One region of the Thiorhodovibrio winogradskyi genome, then DNA from elsewhere that is predicted to be linked to it. Evidence: predicted binding sites of a transcription regulator. Region 1 holds the regulator's gene; each other region holds the start of a gene.
The links. The regulator sigma-54, encoded in region 1, starts transcription at its own class of promoters, with help from an activator protein. The targets are predictions, from matches to a motif close to TGGCANGNTNCNTGCTT.
Positions count from the first base shown of each region.

Region 1 (4,892 bases):
AAATTCAGGTGCGTCATCGGCGATGAGTCGGTGTCCGCGCGCGATGAGTTCGAGCGCCAGTTCGCTCTTGCCGATGCCGGGGTCACCGACCAGGAGCACACCCATGCCGAGAACCTCGAGAAAAACACCATGCAGGGTGATGCGCTCGGCAAAGGCATGAGTCAGCACATGCTGCAAGTGCTCCACAAGATCCTGGTCGTTCAGGCTCGAACCCAGCAAAGGGGTGTGCTCCCGCTCGGCACGGGCGCGGAATTCGGGGTCGGGCTCCAGCCCGTCGGAGAAAATGACCGCGATGGGTTGTGCGGTGAAGACCCGCGTCATCATGTCGGCGCGGGCGTCCGGGTGTAAATCGCTCAGGTAATCGGACTCGGCTGGACCGACAATTTGCACCCGGTTCGGGCGGATGCAGTTCATGGAGCCCACCAAACGCTGACGCGGAGGCTGAGTGGATGATGGGGCAGATGACCGGGTCGATGATGGGCGCTGGATGGATGACGAGGGTGGATTGAACAGAGGAATGGGCGTTGGCGGAGGCTCAAGTAGCCAGCGCAGCTTGAGCGGCTTGCTCAGGCTGTCGACCAGATGCTGCAGGGAGTCGCGGGCTTTCACCTGGCCCCGCGGGCTGGTGTCGGAGACGCCTGGGTGAGGATCTCGAGCAGTGCTCGTGGATCCTCGGCTGCGCGTAAGCGCTGGCGAAGTGGATCCTGATTGAAGATTTCCGCCAGATTGGCAAGCAGTTGCAGATGGGTCTCGTTGGCACTCTCGGGCACCAGGAGCGCAAAGGCGAGATTAATGGGTTGGTCGTCGATAGCATCGAAGGCGACGGGCTCGCGCATCTGAATGAAGGCACCAATGGAATCCGTGATATCCGCCACCCGTGCATGGGGTAGCGCCACGCCATGACCGAGGCCGGTGCTGCCGAGGCGTTCGCGCTCGAGCAGGCGATCAAACACTGCCTCGCGGCTGAGCTGGGGCTGCTCGGCGACCAGCAGCTCGGCCAGGGTTTCCAGCAGCCGCTTTTTGCTGCTGATGCTGGCCCCGGCGAGCACTCGGTGCTCGACGATGAGTTGCGGGGGAAACATGTGCGCTGGCTCTCCGGTGGAGTAAAGAAAAACCGGAGCCGGCATGACCGGCTCCGGTACCTGGTCATCAGTGAATGATGTCGGTCCGCTTGTGGTGGGACACTTGATAGGACGCTTGATAGGACAGGTGATAGGACAGGGGGGGCAGGCGCCGCCTTTGACCTCAGTCCTCCTCGAGCGCATCCGCTGCCGCCTCGTCGGTGGCGGCCAGTTCGGCGCTAGCCGCCTTGGCCCCGGGCGCGCGATGACTTTGGCGCTTTTCCTTGTGCTTGAGTACCTGGCGGTCGAGTTTGTCGATGAGCCCATCGATGGCGGCGTACATATCCTCGTGCGTGGCATCGGCATGGACATTGGCGCCATTGACGAGCAGCGTGGCTTCTGCCTTCTGGCGAAGCTTCTCGACGCTCAGGATGACGTTGGCATTGATGACATGGTCAAAGTGGCGCTCGAGGCGGGAAAATTTATTATCGACATAGTCCTTGAGTGGTTCGGTAATGTCGACATGATGCCCCGTGAGCTTGATTTGCATAGGTGATGACTCCTGGATGGTCGAACGCGGCGAAAAGCCGATGCAATGGCCGATGCAATAACAGGGTGGGATTTGACCACAAAAGGGCCGGAAGATGAAAACCCGACTGTCATGCGAGCCGCTTGCGCTCGTTCGAGGGCGGGATGCCCATGGCTTCGCGGTATTTGGCGACTGTTCGTCGTGCCACCTTAATGCCCTGATCCGACAGGATCTCGGCGATTTTATTGTCACTCAGTGGTTTGTTGGCCGTCTCCGCGGCGACCAACTTGCGGATAAAGGCGCGGATGGCAGTCGATGAACACTCGCCCCCTGAAGTCGTGTTGACGTGACTCGAGAAGAAATATTTAAACTCGAAAGTTCCCCTGGGGGTGTGCATGTACTTTTGCGTGGTCACGCGCGAGACGGTGGATTCATGCAGCTCCAACGACTCGGCGATGTCGCGCAGCACCAACGGGCGCATGGCCTCTTCGCCAAAATCGAAAAAGTCTTGCTGCAGCTCGACGATTTTAGTTGCCACGCGCAGGACGGTGTCATTGCGGCTGAGCAGGCTCTTGATAAACCACTGCGCTTCCTGCAGATGGGATTTCAGGCATTGATTGTCCTCGGCCTTGTCGGCACGCCGAATGAGCTGTCTGTAGCTCTCGTTCACGCGGATGCGCGGTGTGCTGTCCGGATTGAGCTCCACCCTCCAGCGGCCGTGGCGGCGGCGCACCAGCACATCGGGCTTGATGTACTCCGGTTGCACCTCGGTCACGGCCGAGCCTGGGCGCGGATTCAGGGAGCGGATCAGCGTCAGTGCCTGGCCCAAGGCGTCATCGTCGAGCTTGGTGCCGCGGCGCATGGCGTCCAGATCATTGCGCGCAAGGGCGTCGAAATGGTGCTCGCAGATGCGCAGCGCATGGTCGCGTCGAGGCTGGTTATCGGCCAGCTGGCGCAGTTGCAGGATCAGGCATTCGCGCAGATCGCGCGCCGCTAGCCCTGGCGGGTCGAAGCTCTGAATGCGATGCAGCACCGCCTCGATCTCGTCCTGCTCGAGTTCCGGGTCATTGAGAATCTCCGGCAGTTCGCTCAGATCCAGGCGCAGGTAGCCGTCGGCGTCGATGGCATCGATCAGCGCCTCGGCCACGGCCTGGTCGCGGGCGCCGAAACGGGTCAGATTGAGCTGCCAGGCGATATGATCGTGAAGGGTTTGCGGGCGCGAGCGCTGGGCGAAGAGGTCAAAATCATTGCCATCGCCGGACTGGGAGCCGGATTGGGCGCTGGCTTGAGCACCGCTGCTTGGCATGGAATCGAAGGTATCGGCAAGGGAATCGGCCGCGGTATCGGCAAAGGTATCCGTCCATTCGCTGTCGGTGGGCAGCTCGTTGGGCATGTCCTCGCGCTCCGGGCGCAGCGAACCATCGAGCCTGGCCTCCTCGAGACGCAGGGCGCTGGCCTCGTCCTGGTTGCGGCGATCTTCCCGAGTGCCTGGTTCCGGCAGGTCGTCATCGGCGTTCTCGAGCATCAGGTTGGACTCGAGCGCCTGTTGGATTTCCTGCTGGAGATCCAGGGTCGAGAGCTGCAGGAGCCTGATGGCCTGCTGCAGCTGCGGCGTCATCGTCAGCTGCTGGCCGAGGCGCAGTTGAATGCTTTGCTTCATCGCGAGGGCTTCAACTGACAGCGGGCAGGCAAGGTGACGGACAAGGTGGCCGGCAGCGGAACTTCGACGGGATGGGCATGGATGGCAATGTTGGAATGGCGAATGTAAATTGCATGGGGCAATTTTGATTGTAGCTGATCTTGGCCAACTCGATGCAAAGTCGGGGGCTCGGTCCTGGTGTCTGAATGTCAGAGAAAAGAGCGCTAGAGAACAAATCGTGCCCGTCATGGAGCGCAATTTGATGGGTCCAGGAGCTGATCACAGCCGAAAATGCTCGCCAAGATAGACGGCGCGTACCTGGGTATTGTCGAGCAAAACCGAGGGCGCGCCCTCGGCAATCACCTGGCCGTCGTTGATGATGTAGGCGCGATCGCAGATGTCGAGCGTTTCCCGCACATTGTGGTCGGTCACCAGCACGCCGATGCCGCGCTTGCGCAGATGGGTGATGATGTTTTTGATATCGACCACGGCAATGGGGTCAACACCGGCAAAGGGCTCGTCGAGCAACATGATTTTTGGCTCGACGGCAAGAGCGCGGGCAATTTCCAGTCGCCGGCGCTCGCCCCCCGACAGACTGAGGGCGAGGGATTGGGCAATGTGCGCGATGCCAAGCTCATCGAGCAACGCCTCGCAAGACTGGCGGCGCTGGTTGTCGTTGAGGTCAGGGCGGGTTTCGAGCACCGCCATCAGGTTGTCCGCGGCACTCAGTTTGCGAAATACCGATGGTTCCTGGGCCAGATAGCTCAGGCCGCGGCGGGCGCGCGCGTGCATGGGCGCGAGGGTCACATCCTCGCCAGCGAGCAGAATGCGTCCGGCATCGGCGCCTACCAGGCCGACGATCATGTAGAAGCTGGTAGTCTTGCCGGCGCCATTGGGACCAAGCAAACCGACCACCTCGCCGGCGCTCACGGCAATATCGACACCATCGACCACCCGGCGACGGCGATAGCTCTTTGCCAGACCTTTGGCCTGCAGCGCCAGAGTGTCCTGAGTGCGGGGGGCGGCAGTCATTCCTTTGGCGTGATGGTGATCTTGACGCGCTCCACGCCCTGGGCGCTAGTTCCGGCGGTGACGCGCGCGCTTGTTCGGTTATAGACGATGCGGTCATTGGCAAAGCGATCCTCGCCCTGAATCAGCACGGCGCGGTCGATCAGGGTCAGCACGTCGCTGTCAGCGTCGTATTCCATGCGCTGGGATTGCCCCAGCACTGGTTCGGTCTCCCCCTCGGGCATTTGTCGGTAACGTGCCGGATTGCCCGTGGCAATGATGATGCGTGGCTGGCGGTTTGCGCGATGCTGGACCTCGACCCGGTCGGCAAGAATGCGCAGGCTGCCCTGTTGGATATCGACGTTGCCGATGTACCAGCTTTGGGAGGTGTTTTCGTCAAATTCAGCCGCGTCCGCCTCAATGAACAGCGGCTGTTCCTGATCGCTGTCAAGCGCGAGTGTGGGCGTGGTAGTCAAGACAATCAGGCACAGTAGCGCCAGGGCGGGTCGCAAGGAAAGGGCGCCGCGGAAACCGGGATTGGAAACGCCGGGATCAGAAACATTGGGGCTGGGAGAAAGCATGGGTCTTATGGTGGCGATGAATCAGTCCAGACGACGGTCGGCAGAGGTTGCCGGCGGCCGCGGAGGCGCTGGTG
Region 1 covers NZ_CP121472.1:291,082-295,973, reverse strand. Annotated here, with positions in the region: gene hprK (HPr(Ser) kinase/phosphatase) at 1-609, opposite strand, end outside; gene Thiowin_RS01525 (PTS sugar transporter subunit IIA) at 606-1,127, opposite strand; gene hpf (ribosome hibernation-promoting factor, HPF/YfiA family) at 1,246-1,611, opposite strand; gene Thiowin_RS01515 (RNA polymerase factor sigma-54) at 1,721-3,250, opposite strand; gene lptB (LPS export ABC transporter ATP-binding protein) at 3,509-4,261, opposite strand; gene lptA (lipopolysaccharide transport periplasmic protein LptA) at 4,258-4,818, opposite strand; gene lptC (LPS export ABC transporter periplasmic protein LptC) at 4,840-4,892, opposite strand, start outside.

Region 2 (4,892 bases), 1.5 Mb from region 1:
AAACCACGCACCAGGGTGGTTTTGCCGGCTCCGAGCTCGCCGTGCAGAAACACCAGCGCCCCCTTGGGTGCCGGCATGGCCTTTTCCAGCCCCTTCCCCAGCCCCGTCCCCAGCCAGGGCGACAACAGCGGCGCCAAGCCTTGACCCAGGCGCAGCATGGCTGACTCATCCGGGATGGAAATCTCTGTCATCGCCTTGACTCCCCAGTCTTCTGCCGCCGCCATTGTCGGCGCAGGGCGGCGATGAGATCGGACGCTAGCAGGCCGCGTTCCCCCTTGCGCGCGGCCCAGTCCGCCGCCGCCGCATGCAGACAGACACCGGCACTGGCGGCCTGTTCCAGATCGAGCCCCTGGGCCAGCAGGGCGCCGATGATACCCGTGAGTGCATCGCCCATGCCGCCGCTGGCCATGCCGGGATTGCCCTGGCTGCACAGCGCTGGCCCTGGTTGTCCGGAGCTGGTGATCAGGGTGCCCGCGCCTTTTAAGACCACTGTGCCGCCATAGCCTTGCTGCAATTGAGTAGCGGCCGCGAATCGGTCCTGGGCGATGTCGGCTGTCGTGCAGGCAAGCAGGCGCGCGGCCTCGCCTGGGTGAGGCGTCAGTATCCAGTTGTCACGCCGCCCGGGTTGCTCGGCAAGCAGATTGAGCGCATCGGCATCCAGCACCAGCGGACGCGGCCCGCTTTGCTCGGCTTGCAGCACATGCTCAAACAGTGCCCGTCCCCAGGGATCGCGCCCCAGGCCCGGCCCGAGCGCGACGACCGTCGCCTGCTCAAGCAGGGGGGCGAGCTGATCAGGCGTGGAGATCGCCGCGACCATCAGCTCCGGGCGGGTCAGGTTAAGCAGCGCGGCATGCTCGGGATGGGTCGCCACCCGGACAAGACCGGCGCCGGTGCGCAGCGCGGCCTCGCCGCACAGGCGCGCGGCGCCACTCATGCCGGGGGCGCCGCCGACGACCAGCACATGACCACAGTGGCCTTTGTGCGCGCTGCGCGGCCGGGGTGGAATGCGTGACGCCTCCTTGGGCCAATCGGTGCGGCGCGCGGCGGCGACCGTGCTGGCGTAGACCGCCGCCGGAACCTCAAGCGCGTCGAAGCGAACATCACCCACACAATCAGGCCCATCGCCGGTGAACAGGCCCTGTTTCAACCCAATAAAGCTCAGGGTCAGGGTGGCGTGGATGGCATCACCCAGGATCTGGCCCGTGTCAGCGCTGAGACCCGAGGGAATGTCCACCGCCAGAACGGGCGCGCGGCTTTGATTGACGCGCCTGATCGCGGCGGCCATGTCGCCTGTCACCGCGCGCGTTAGCCCAGTGCCCAGCAGTGCATCCAGGATCAGATCGCTGGCATCTGGCCATGCGGGCCAGGTCGCGACCCGGCCGCCAGCCTCGGCATAAGCAGCCGCCGCCGTTGCCGCCGCGCCGCTCAGCCGGCTGTGATCGCCAAGCCGTACCAAGCGCACCTGGCGCCCGGCTCTGTGCGCCAGGCGTGCCACCACATAGCCATCACCGCCGTTGTTCCCTGGGCCGGCCAGGATGGTCAGACGCCCAGCTTGGGGCCAGCGGTCTTGGATCAGCCGCCACAGGGCAGTGCCGGCGCGTTCCATCAGGGTTTCGCCGGGGATGCCGAAGCGCTCGATGGCGCAGGCATCGAGCATGCGTACCTGTCCAGCCCGATAGAGCGCGTAGGGCAGACGGTCGGTGCAGGGCATCAAGCGCGCCATGATGCTTGCCTTGGCCAGTGCCGCAGCCCTGGCGGATTCCTGGCCTGCGTCAGGTTATGTGACTCTTGAGCAGGTACGGACTGACAGGCCAAATATTTAGGCGCGTCTTCCAGGGAACTGACTCGACACTCTTGTCCAGAGGTTGCCATGGATTCACCTCTTTACTGGTCAAAATTGGGTTGACCTCAGTATGATCCCAACAACCAAGACTGCAAAGCCTGGACAGTACTAGCTTAAACACGCAAACATTGAACACAAAAATCGTGGTCAGCGGGCTTTTCAATACCGATAATCCTGTTATGCAAACTTGAGTCCTCTCCGATAAAGTCCCCGGACCGTCCGACCGAGAGCCGAGGGTTTTGGGGGCTTCACGGTGGAATGGCTTTTCGGAGGGAACTCAAAGCTGACGCTCAATGACCAGATGTGAGTCCAACTCCTGCACGCCCGGCATGTACTTGGCCAGGCTTTCGGCGACATTTCGCTCGGCCACTGAGGTGACGGAACCGCTCAGGATGACTTGGCCATTTTCAACCGCCATGTCGATGGCGCGTGCGTTCACTCGGGTGTCCGATGTCATCAGAAGGTGTAGACGGGCTTGTATCCAGGCATCCTCGACCTTCTCGGCCTCGGCGCGCCTTTGGGCTTCGCGTTCCTTGGGGATGAGTGCCGGGTCGACGCTAATATAGTTGAAGACCTCATCGACGCCCAGAGTGCTGACGGCCATGGCCGCCAGCCGATCCTTGGTGGAGGCGGCACCGACCTGTCCGTGCAGGCGCGCCATGCCTTTGTCAACCTCGACGCTGACATCCAGCGGGCTATTGCGGGTTTGCCAGCGCAAGCGCTGGCGCAGCCGCGCTGCCGTGGTGCGATCACTGACGTCATCAATCAGTGTGCCAGAGTCTTCCGGTATGGCGGCGTCCCGGTCGAGCGCATCGACAATCTTGGTGTCATCCTTGGCCATCAATTCCGCCAGCTCGCGTGCCAGGTCGGCCTCGATGGCGTTGGCCACGGCGCCTTCCAGCCGCCATTTGTTGGGGAAAGGGATGACGCGAATCTCATACCCGTCGAGCAAAGGGTTAATCCGCATCAGCATTTGTGCCTGAGCGGCGCGGACATCGGGTGCTTCGGCGCTTGTGGCGGTGGCGACGAGCAAAGCTAGGAGGACAACGCCGGCCAGCGTCTGTATGAGCAAATGCCGGCGTCGATGAACACTTGAGAGAATCATAAACAGCTCACGAAAAGCATCATGGAAGGGCCTCGGGAGCAAGGATCGCGTGACTGGCAACCTGGGTTCAATTGGTGATCTAGGTTCAGTCAGCGATCCGGGCTTTCTTGGCAACAGGAATTGAGCTGATCACGGCGCGACGCCGCGCCGCGACCAGTGCTATCATTGGCGATTGGCGCGATTAACGCATTTCGTTGACGGCTTCCTTCACCCGTTCGGCCAGCACCGGGTCATAACGCATGCCAGAGGCAATGTCGTTGTAGTCGGCGATGGAAATGCCGCTGTCTTCGACCGCCTTGACCATGGCTTCCTGTGTCTCGCGCTGCATGCTCTGGGCCGCCTCGGTGGATTTGGCGCTGGACATCTCCTCGGTCAGCTCCTGATTAAGCTGCTGCACCTCCTGAAAGGCCTCGGCAAAGGTCTCCAGGGTCGCGTCGTCGACCTCGACTTGCTCCATGCTTTGAGACGAATAGCTGCCCTGGGGCTGTCCGCCGGACGGTTGGCCGCCAGACGCGGCGCCGCCGCCCATGGATTGCGCTTGCACTAGACCCGCGGTCAGCAGGCCGGCGGCAAGCAGGGCGGTTTTGGTCAGTGCGTGGGTGTTGCTTAAAGTCATCATAAGACCTCCTTTGGGTCAGTTTGGTGAATGGCACCCTGCAATAATCAGAGACCGTGCCAAACATCCGCGAAAGGATATTTTTTGCTTTTATTTTAATTACATAGGATATAATTCACAACCACCTCGGCGCAACCCGCAGGGGCTAAAGGTGGGTCAATTCGCTACATGGCGCATTCTGCTACGGGTCATCCGAAGTCGCCTCGCCCAGCTTCCGATACAGCGTCTTGCGCCCAATACCGAGGATGCGCGCGGCACGCTGTTTGTTGCCGCCGGTCCAGTCGAGTACCGCGCGGATGTGACCGGCTTCCACCTCGGCCAGCGTCGGCCAGTCATCATCGCTGCTCCCGGTTTTCGGCTGATCCGGTGCCGGCGCGGCCGCGCGCACCCGCTCGGGCAGATCCTCAAGCGTGATGCGCGCGCCCGCGGCCAGGGTGACCACCCGCTCGACCAGGCTGGCCAGCTCACGCACATTGCCTGGATAGGCATAGGTCAGGAGCGCGCGCCAGGCCTCGGGCGCGAACACGGGCGCGGCGCCGGCGCTAGCGTGCAAACCGAGAAAATGCCGCAATAGATGGGCGATGTCCTCGCCGCGCTCGCGTAGCGGTGGCACATGCAGGCGAAAGGTCTCGAGCCGATAGAACAGATCCTGGCGCAGTTCGCCGGCGGCGATGCGCGCGCTCGGATCCTGGTGGGTGGCGGCGAGGATGCGCACATCGGCGGGGATCTCCTGGTTGGCGCCGACCGGTCGCACCTGACCATCTTGCAGCAGGCGCAGCAGCTTGGTCTGCATGGCCGGAGGCATCTCGGCGATCTCATCGAGAAACAGGGTGCCGCCATCGGCCTCCAGAAACAGACCACGGCGGGCCGCGCGCGCGCCGCTGAAGGCGCCGGCGGCATGGCCGAGCAACTCGGATTCGAGCAGCGTCTCGGGAATGCCGGCGCAGTTCAGCGCCACGAAAGGCCGGTCACGGCGCGGGCTCTCGGCGTGCAGCGCGCGCGCGACCAGGTCCTTGCCGGTGCCGGACTCGCCGGTGATGAGCACGCTGCTGTCGGAGGGGGCGATGCGCCGGATCAGCTCGAACAGCTTGATCATTGCCGGACTCTTGCCGAGCATGCCGTGGAAGTCGGTCGCCGCCAGCAGTTCGCGGTAGCGCGCCACTTCCACCTGCAACTGGCGTGTCTCCAGCACCCGCGCCAGCGCCAGGCGCAGATGCTCGAGATCCAGGGGTTTGGTGAGAAAATCATCCGCCCCGGCCTTGAGCGCGGCGACCGCCTGATCGATGGTGCCAAAGCCGGTCACCATGATGAATCCCGGTTGGGGGCGA
Region 2 covers NZ_CP121472.1:4,296,879-4,301,770, reverse strand. Annotated here, with positions in the region: gene tsaE (tRNA (adenosine(37)-N6)-threonylcarbamoyltransferase complex ATPase subunit type 1 TsaE) at 1-191, opposite strand, end outside; gene Thiowin_RS19655 (NAD(P)H-hydrate dehydratase) at 188-1,723, opposite strand; gene Thiowin_RS19650 (BON domain-containing protein) at 2,121-2,948, opposite strand; gene Thiowin_RS19645 (DUF4168 domain-containing protein) at 3,130-3,567, opposite strand; gene Thiowin_RS19640 (sigma-54-dependent transcriptional regulator) at 3,746-4,892, opposite strand, start outside.
Region 2: the regulator sigma-54 is predicted to act here: its motif matches at 3,610-3,626, upstream of Thiowin_RS19645 (DUF4168 domain-containing protein).

Region 3 (4,892 bases), 510 kb from region 1:
TTATCGATCTGGCGCGGGCCATCGGGTTTGGCGCGCAAAAGATCGCCCCGGACCAAGACGCCAAAGTCATAGTGACTGAGTTCAACCGCTCAGTGCAGGGCTTCTGGGTCTCGGATGTGGATCGTATCGTGAACGTGAGTTGGGAAAAAGTGAAGCCCCCGCCACGCGGAACGGAACGTGAGAGTTTTCTGGTCGCGGTAACCGAAATCGACAGCCGCTGGGTTGAAATCATTGATGTTGAGCGGGTGTTTGTGCAGGTCAATCCGCTAACGCGTGAGATTTCATCGGAGCTGAAGCATCAGGCGGAGAAGATCCAAGGTGGAGGTGGGGTACGTGTGCTGGTCGTTGATGACTCCATGGTGGCCCGGCGGCAGATAGAGCGCAGCGTTGCCGATCTCGGCTTCGCGGTCGAGGCACGCTCTGATGGGCACGCGGCATTGGAGTACCTTGAGGCCCTGGATCCGTCGCAGCCCGTGCGCGAGCAGATCGCGCTGGTGATTTCCGATATTGAAATGCCGCGTATGGACGGCTACACGCTGACGCGGAAAATTCGCGAAAATAAGCATTTAAGCGCGCTGAACGTCATCCTCCATTCGTCACTCAGCGGCCAGTTCAATGCCGATTTGGTCAAGCGCGCCGGCGCCGATCATTTTCTACCAAAATTCGACCCGGATGAACTTGCCGCCGCCGTCTTGAAATATACTCGTGATCAACAAACCCACGAGGCATGAGGGGCTGGCCGGGCGCGATCTTGGACCGCGCGGTGCCGAGTGAAGAGTCGCCCGGCAGACATAGGTGCCTAACAATATAGTGCCAAACACAAAAGGCGCCAGACAGAAACGCCAAGGATTAAAGTGCCAAACACAGGGATAAAGTGCCAAACCAAAGTGCCAGACAAACGTGATTGATCCGCAGGACTACACTGATTTTTCCCGCTTTCTGAGCGAATGCTGTGGGCTGGTGCTTGGCTCCAACCGCCAGTACCTGGTTTCAAGCCGCCTGTCGAGGTTGCTTGATGAATTTGGCTTTGCCAGCGTCGAGGAGTTGCTGCGCGCTCTGCGTGGTTCGGCGCAACCCAAGCTCAAGTCGCGCGTCATTGATGCCATGACCACGAACGAAACCTCCTGGTTTCGCGACACCTATCCCTTTGAGATGCTGTATCACATCATCCTGCCGGATTTGGCTGCCAGCAAGCGTTCGCTCCGCGTCTGGTCAGCGGCCGCCTCTACCGGGCAGGAGGCGTACAGCATCGCCATGGTGCTGAGCGAATATGCCAGCGTCAACCCGCTAAAGGCGGTGACTGCCAGCATCATCGGCACCGACTTGTCAGAAACCGCCCTGGCCGAGGCCCGCAATGGTATTTACGATGGCCTAAGTATTGTGCGCGGTCTGAGCCAGGAGCGTCGCGACCGCTTTTTTGACACCGTCGAAAACGGCCACAAAATCAAACTGGAGATCCAGCGCCAGGTGCGCTTCCAGAAGCTCAATTTGCTCGACTCCTATGCCACTCTGGGCAAGTTTGAGATTGTCTTTTGCCGCAATGTGCTGATCTACTTCTCTGCCGAGACCAAGCGTCAGGTATTTGACGGTATTGCGCGTCAGATGGACCCCGGTGGTTACCTATTTATTGGCGCTTCGGAGTCGGTCTCTCCATACACCAAGGCTTTTGAGGTTCAGCGAACTCCACGCGGATCGGTACTGCGCCGGGTCTAGGCTGATCGAGAACTGAGCGAAATTCAGGTCGGTTTACAGTGGGATCTGATCTGGATCTCAGCTGGGTCTGAACCAGACAGTGCTGGGCTAAGATCTTTTTTCCCTTAATTTTTTCTCTCCTCCTCCGCTTCTTTTTTCTCCTCCAATCCTGTTAATTTGGTCTGTCCGTCCTGCGCCTGGCATTGGCACGCGCATTGCTTTTCCATGCCTGACACTTCGCATCACCCAGGCAGGATGAGCTATGAGCCTCTCCCTCGACAAAGCCCTCGGCATTTCACCGCAAGCCTTGCTGGTTCGCGCGGATCGTACCGAACTGCTTGCGTCCAACCTCGCGAATGCCGATACCCCAAACTACAAGGCGCGGGATATCGATTTCCGCGCTGCGCTCTCACAGGCTGCCGGGGGCGGCAATCGCTTGCCGCTCAAACGCACCGACGATCAGCATTTGCCACCAGCCCCGACAGGCACACTGGACATGCCGCCAGAGCGGCTCTATCGGGTGCCGGCGCAGCCTGCACTCGACGGCAATACGGTCGACCCTCAGCTCGAACATGCCGCCTTTGCCGAAAATGCCATGCAGTTTCAAAGCAGTGTCGAATTCCTGAACCGCAAGGTCTCGGGGCTGAAATCCGCCTTGCAATCCGGAGGAAGCTGATGAGCAACTTTTTCAGCATCTATACCACCGCGGGCTCGGCCCTGACCGCTCAATCTGTGCGTCTGAATACCGTCGCCTCCAATCTGGCCAATGCCAGCGTTGGGGCGCCCACGCCCGAGGGCACTTACAAACCCAAGGAAGTGGTATTTCAAACCGTGTTGGATCGCGACGACCCCGACCGCGCGGCCACGCCCGTGCGAGTGGCCGGCATCGTCGACAATCCGGCGGAGCCCCACGCCACCTACGAGCCTTACCATCCGCAAGCCAACGAAGAGGGTTATGTCTTTCGTCCCGCGGTCAATGTGGTGCAGGAAATGGCCAACATGATGTCCGCCTCGCGCAGCTTCGAGGCCAATGTCGAAGTGATGAACACCACTCGCCAGCTGCTACAACGCACCTTGCAGATTGGCGGACAGCAATAACACAGGATTAGAACAATGTCGGCAATTTCATTGGATGCCCTGCAAGACCTGGGGCTGGCCACCACTGCCTCCAGTTCCACCGGCACGGCCAAAAAGGCTAACGACCTCAATCAATCCGATTTTCTCGCCTTGATGACGGAACAACTGTCGCAGCAGGACCCCTTCGAGCCTCAGGATAATGGGGATTTTATTGCCCAAATGGCGCAATTCTCCAGCTTGTCGGCGATGGATGAGTTGACGAACTCCTTTACCGTGCTGGCGCAGTCCCTGAGTCAAGGCCAAGCCGTTCAGGCGGCCACCTTGGTCGGTCGCAATGTGTTGGTCCCAACGGAATTTACCGAGCTGACGGATAGCGGAAACATCGCGGGCTCGGTCGATCTCGACAGATCGGCGCAAAATGTCACCATTGATGTCGTCAATCAGAGCGGCGAGACGGTGAATCAGATTGTTCTTGAGTCTGCCTCGGCCGGCTTGAACGACTTCCAGTGGGACGGCATGCTGGCCAATGGTAGCCCTGCGCCTGCTGGTGTTTATGAGTTCCGAGCCACGGCCACCGGTGCTGAGGTGGGTGCAGCCGCGGAGGTGTATCTGGACGCATCGATCAATAGCGTCTCGGTCAATGAGACGGGCGATCTGATGCTTGATGTTGTAGGTATCGGCGAGATTGAACTTGAAGATATTCGCCGAATCAATTAAGCGCCATGCTGTGAGACTCTAAAGGAGGAAAACCATGCCTTTCAATATTGGACTAACCGGTCTCAATGCCGCTGCGTCGGGCCTGGATGTCACCGGAAACAATATCGCGAATGTTGATACAACCGGCTTCAAACAATCACGCGCGGAGTTTGGCGATATTTTTGCTCACACTTTCACTACAGTGAGTAAAACAGCAATCGGACAGGGTGTGAGGGTGCTGTCCGTATCCCAACTGTTCAGCCAGGGTAGTATCAAATTAACAGGAAACGGCTTGGATCTTGCCGTTAATGGCGAGGGGTTTTTTGTCCTGAAAGATACCGACGATAGCGTGGTATATTCAAGAGCTGGGGAGTATCAGGTCAACCGTGAAGGCTATGTCGTTAATAATTCTGGTCAAAGGCTGCAGGGTTACGAGCCAGTAGATCCCAATGATACGGATACAACCTTCAATGTTGGCACCCTATCCGATATTCAACTCACTACTGGAGAAGCCCAGCCGAAGGCAACCACAGAGATTAATGCACTCGTCAATCTAACATCCGACGCCGAGCCACCTGTTAATCCTCTTGCAGCAGGGGATATAGATCCCGCACCCGATCAGTATAACTTTTCCACCTCTGTTACCGTTTACGATTCGCTCGGAACGCCGCGTATGGCAACAACCTACTTCGTGAAAACTCCAAACCAGCTCGAGTGGGAAGTATTTGTTGGGATGGAGGATGACGCGAATCCGGGGCAAACCACCCTGATTTCTGGTCCGGATACTATTACTTTCACAAGTCAAGGCGAAGTCGTGACGCCAGCTGAGATCACGATACAATATCCGGGCCCTGCACCAGCAACTTTTAATAATGGCGCGAACGCATTGGATATGACGCTGGATTTGGCGGGTTCGACTCAATATGGTGTCAAATATTCTGTCAATGATCTAAATCAGAACGGCTGGACTACTGGCCGTCTATCGGGTATTGACATTGATGAGACTGGTCGTGTATTTGCCCGATTCACCAATGGCCAATCAGAAATTCTCTCTCAGGTTGCATTGGCGAATTTCACCAACCCACAGGGTCTTGTGCAACTCGGCAATAATAATTGGGCGGAAACCTTCGCGGCGGGAGATCCGGTCTATGGTGCGCCGATGACAGGAGACTTGGGTGGCATTGAGGCAGGTGCGCTTGAACAATCCAACGTCGATCTAACCGAGGAGCTGGTCGACCTGATTGTCGGGCAGCGTAACTATCAGGCAAATGCCAAGACAATCCAGACCGCTGATGCCATTACTCAGACGATCATTAATATCCGGTAAGTAAGGGTTCCAAAATGAGCGCAACAGTGGTAGGTCGGGTTGGCGAAGTGTAACCCGATATGGGCGGTCAAGCTTAAGAGTCATGCTTGAATCTTGCCCA
Region 3 covers NZ_CP121472.1:5,261,983-5,266,874, reverse strand. Annotated here, with positions in the region: gene Thiowin_RS24110 (chemotaxis protein) at 1-731, shown strand, start outside; gene Thiowin_RS24105 (CheR family methyltransferase) at 901-1,713, shown strand; gene flgB (flagellar basal body rod protein FlgB) at 1,955-2,368, shown strand; gene flgC (flagellar basal body rod protein FlgC) at 2,368-2,790, shown strand; gene Thiowin_RS24090 (flagellar hook assembly protein FlgD) at 2,821-3,486, shown strand; gene flgE (flagellar hook protein FlgE) at 3,521-4,792, shown strand.
Region 3: the regulator sigma-54 is predicted to act here: its motif matches at 1,897-1,913, upstream of flgB (flagellar basal body rod protein FlgB).

Region 4 (4,892 bases), 650 kb from region 1:
CTCGCATCCCTTGGCGCACGGCTGATGCATGGCCATGGCGCGCGCCAGCCAGGCGCTGGGGCCATCGGCCAGTTCGCGCTGCAACTCCCGCAGCAAGGTCTTGATCAGGCTACCAGCCGGGACTTTCAGCGGCTGAATGCCCTGGGCCCGCAGCTGCCGCACCGCCGAGGCACCGACGGCCTGGCAGTAAACGGCCACACAGCCCTTGAGTGCGTCGAGCTTGGCGGAGACTTTGTCTTCGTGTCCATCCATCGCGAGCTGGCCGAACTGCACGACTTCGAGCAGCTCGCAGCCGTTGCGGTCGACCGCGTAAATGGCGAAAGCCGCCGCCGCGCCAAAATGCTGATCGACCCGACGCCGATCCGCGCTGGCAAAGGCGATCTTGACTGCCGGTTCGGCGCTGGAACGCGCAAGGGGTGCGTCGCAATGCAGCAATTTCAGTCGGCGTTCAACGGGCATTGGAGATCTCCGCGTCTGTTGGGATAGCCAGGCTCAAGCGGCCAGGCACTCAGCGGTCGGCCATTGCTTGAGCCGCGAGCGATAGGGATGAATGTCGCCCTTCTCCAGGCTCAGCATGATATTGGCCAAATCAAAGAGGGTCTGGCGCGTGCCTGTGTAGCCAATCCAGCAACGCTGGTAGCCGCCGATCAGGTCGTATTGCGGAAACCCGGCGCGCACCAGCGGAATCCCCAGCCGCTCGGCCGAGGCCGCGCCGTGAGAATTGCAGATCAGCACCTCGGCCCCGGCCGCGCGAGCGAGCTGCTCCAGATCTTCAAGATCGCCAATTTTGACCTGCGCGGTTTTGACCTCGCGCAGACAGGGCGCATTGGCCGGTGCCACGGCAGCCACTGTCTCGGCGCCCATCTCGGCAAGCAGATCACTGAACCCCAGCAGCAAATCACCATCACCCGCGATGGCGAAGCGCCCCTGGCCGAGGGAGAAATGCGCGTCCAGCATGGCATCCTGTAGCTGCGCGCGCTGACGCTCGACTCGTTCCGGCACCGGCTCGGCACTGATGTCGGCCAACGCCATGACCAGGGCATCCATGGCATCCAAACCCATCAGATGCGCAAAACGTACATCCGGCACCCCGGTGCGGGCTTTGAGCAGGTCGGCCGCCGCGTCCATCGACCGGCCAATGACCAGGGTGGCGGCCGCATCACCCAGGGTGGCCAGTTCCTCGATGAGCGTGCCGCCGATGGTCAGTGCGCTGTAGTCGGTATCGGCCAGGTGCCCGTCGAGCGCGTCGGACAAATCCGGCACCACCACCGGACGCAGTTGGAAGCGCTCCAGCAGGTCTTTGAGGTATTCGATGTCTCCCGGCGTCAATGCAGACCCAACCAGGACATTCAGCTGCCGCTTGCGGCGACCTGGACGGGTACTGGCACTGGCGGCATCTGGGACCAGATCCTCGATGATGCGACTGACGGTCTGGGCATAGCCACTTTCCAAGCAGCCCGCGAAGTCGGGCGAATGCACCGGTACGATGGCAACCTGGTCGTATCCCGGGTAGCGGGCGCGAAACTCTTTGAGCGCGCGTTTGGGGTCGGTGCCCTGGGCTTCGACCAAGCCCGTGGTCGGCACGCCGATCAGCGCTGGCTGGTGCTTCTCACAGATCGTCCGCAGCCCTTCGATCAGATTCTCGTCACTGCCCATGATGGCGCTCACCTGATCAAGCGCCGTGGTCTGCATCGGAATGGGTTCGCGGAAATGCTGGATAAAGAAAATCTTGCCAAAGGCGGTGCAGCCCTGGGAGCCATGCAGCAGCGGGATGCCGCGATTGAAGCCGAGAAAGGCCAGGGTGGCGCCAAGGGTGGAACTGGCCTTCAGCGGGCTGACGGACAGGGCCTTATTGCGTTTGACGATCTCAGCCATGAGCCACCTCTTGCGCGGTCGCGTTGGCCGACTCTGGCGCGAGTTGCCCCGACCTCGCTTCAGCCTTCACACCAGAACGCCAGGGCGGCGCGCGGCGTACCCGCGACCAGATCGGACTCGATAGTGTCACATCAAGCTGCCGCGCCAGCTCCAGCATGCCTTCATAGCCGGCATAGCCAAACTCGCGCTCCTGATTCACATCCAGAAAGGGCAAACGCGCCTTTAGCGCGGTGTATTGGTTGCGCCCGCCGGCGATCATCATGTCGACCTGGTATTTGGCACAGAGATCGAGCAGCCCGCGTGGATTGCCGTCCTCGATCATCACCGCCTCCTCGCCCATCAGCGCGCGGATGCGCGCCTTGTCGTCCTCGGTCGACTTACGCGTACCGGTCGCCACCACCGTCATGCCGAGATCCTGCAGCGCACTGATCACCGACCAGGACTTGACCCCACCGGTGTAGAGCAACACCCGCTTGCCGGCAAATTTCTCCCGCCAGGGCGCCAGTGCCTGATGGATACGCGCCTCCTCGCGCGCGATCAGCGCCTCGGTGCGGGCGCTCAGATTTGGATCATTGAGCAGCCGGGCGAAGTCGCGCAGGGCGCGCGAGACATCGGCGACGCCGTAAAAACTCCCCTCGAACCAGGGCGTGCCATAGCTTTCCCGCAGCTTGCGCGCCACATTGATCATCGCCTTGGAGCAGACCATCATATTGGCCCGCGAGCGGTGCATGGTTTGGACCTCGTGGAAGCGAGCATCACCCGAGAGCGTGCACAGCACCCGCAACCCCAACTCATCGAGCAAGGGCAGCATATGCCACAGCTCGCCGGCAATGTTGTACTCGCCGATCAGGCAAATGTCGTGGACTTTGAAATCCGCCCGTTCAATGCCGGGCGGAATGGGATCGGGCTCGCGCGTGCCGCAGACATCGCGCACCATCACCTCGCCGGCGATGCGATTGCCAAGGTTCTTGGTGCCATAAAACCCCGCCGCGTCGACCGAGATCACCGGCTTGCCCCAGCGCTGGCTGGCCGCGCGGCACAGGGCGCCAACATCATCGCCAGTCAGCGCCGGCACACATGTGTTGTAAACAAAGACCGCCGCCGGGTCATAGTTGTCAATGGCTTGCTTGATGCCATGAAACAGCCGCTTCTCGCCGCGGCCCATGATGACGTCCTGTTCAGTCAAGTCCGTGGTCATGCCGACCTTAAACAGTGTCGGCCCCGAGGAGCGGGTGCCGCGATTATCCCAGGCACTGCCGGCGCAGGCGATGGAGCCATGCACGATGTGGGCGACATCGGCGATCGGTAGCAGCGCGATTTGCGCGCCGTCGAAGGAGCAGCCGCCGGCCGTCGCCCCAGGTTTGAGCTTGGCGCAGCCGGACTTGGACTTCTGGTTATGTTCGCAGGCCGGCTCGTCGAGCAGGGCCGCGATGTCTTGTTGCTTCATGTCGACTCCTTTTGGCGCCTTGTTCCCTTGTTCAATGGACGTCGTTTTAGTGTCGTCTTACGGGAACCAGCGTCTTGATGAATCCCGTTAAGCAAAGATCACGCCATATATTCAAGGAATTGATTAGAATGAAAAAATCCAGAAACCTGCTTGTCGCAAAAGCAACAAACCACCAAAGGGGGGACGATTATCGACACTGGTTAGGAAAGTTGCCGGTTTCCGTGACGACGGCCGGCCATTTGGGCGAGTCCAATACCCCAGCTTAAGGATGCAAGGTAGCCGTTCGCACTTGCCTCTTGGGCAAGGTCGCGGGTATGTTGGCGCGGTTTGGATTTTATGCCGGGGCGATTGGAGCTTGCCTGGCAACCGAGCCGGCCGCCATTCTTCGAGACACTCGAATGGCCCGGAGTTTTTTCGATATTGAGGCCAAGCATGTCCCCAACCGATTTCTCCCCTGCCCATCCGAACTCGCGCGGACCCCAAAATTCCCAAACACGCCGGCTGCTCGATCTGCCGCTGCCGCCCGAGACCATCGCACTGCTGAGCGCCGCACCGAGCGTGACAATCGCCAGCAGGCATGATGAGCTGATCAAACTCGCGGTGCGCGACGCACCCACCGACGGCTCGCAGGAGGTCGCCTACGAGGTTCCCGGCCGCGGCCGGGTGGTCGAGGCCGAGGTCTGCCGCACCCGCAACGGCATCTGCGCGAACTATATCGAACCTTACATGCGTCGGCGCGACCCGGACTGCCTGGTGATCGGTGACGACCGCCCGACGGACAAACCAACCTTTGATGCCCGCTTTGGGGGGGCCTTCGACCCGGTGCGCGCGGCGACCTTCGACTGGCTCAAGACACAGCCACTCGCGGTCTTCGCCTTTCATGCCGGACTGCCTAGTCCAGCTACCCAGGCACTGGCGATTGTTCCGGACAATGCTGGCTTTTTCGCGCTGGGACTGGCACTTCTGCAAGGCATCGTCCCTCTGGAGGAACTGCCCGCGGACTTCCAGCCCAAGGCACTGATTTATGTCGCGCCGCCGTTTCGGCACACCCACTTCGAAGGTCGGCAGATCGTCGTTCATAATCGGCGCGAGAACCTGCACGAGCTCTTTAGCTACAACCTCTATCCCGGTCCAAGTGCCAAGAAGGGCGTTTACGGGGTGTTGCTCAATATCGGTGAGGAAGAACGTTGGGTGACCATGCACTGCGCCACGGTGCAAGTGGTCACTCCTTACGAGAATAAGGTGGTGATCTCGCACGAAGGCGCAAGCGGCGGTGGCAAGAGTGAGATGCTCGAGTATGCCCACCGCCAGCCCGACGGCACCCTGCTGCTGGGGCGCAACCTGGAGACTGGCGAGACACGCAAGTTCACCCTTCCCAAGGGCTGCGATCTGCGCCCCGTGACCGACGACATGGCGCTCTGCCACCCCTCGCTGGAGAAAGGCAACGGCAAGCTGAGCTTGATGGATGCCGAGGATGCCTGGTTCGTGCGTTGCAACCATATTGACCGCTATGGCACTGATCCGCACATCGAGGCGCTCACAGTGCATCCGCCGCAGCCGCTTTTGTTTC
Region 4 covers NZ_CP121472.1:944,897-949,788, forward strand. Annotated here, with positions in the region: gene Thiowin_RS04255 (NifB/NifX family molybdenum-iron cluster-binding protein) at 1-459, opposite strand, end outside; gene nifN (nitrogenase iron-molybdenum cofactor biosynthesis protein NifN) at 493-1,875, opposite strand; gene nifE (nitrogenase iron-molybdenum cofactor biosynthesis protein NifE) at 1,868-3,322, opposite strand; gene Thiowin_RS04270 (DUF4914 family protein) at 3,755-4,892, shown strand, end outside.
Region 4: the regulator sigma-54 is predicted to act here: its motif matches at 3,412-3,428, upstream of nifE (nitrogenase iron-molybdenum cofactor biosynthesis protein NifE).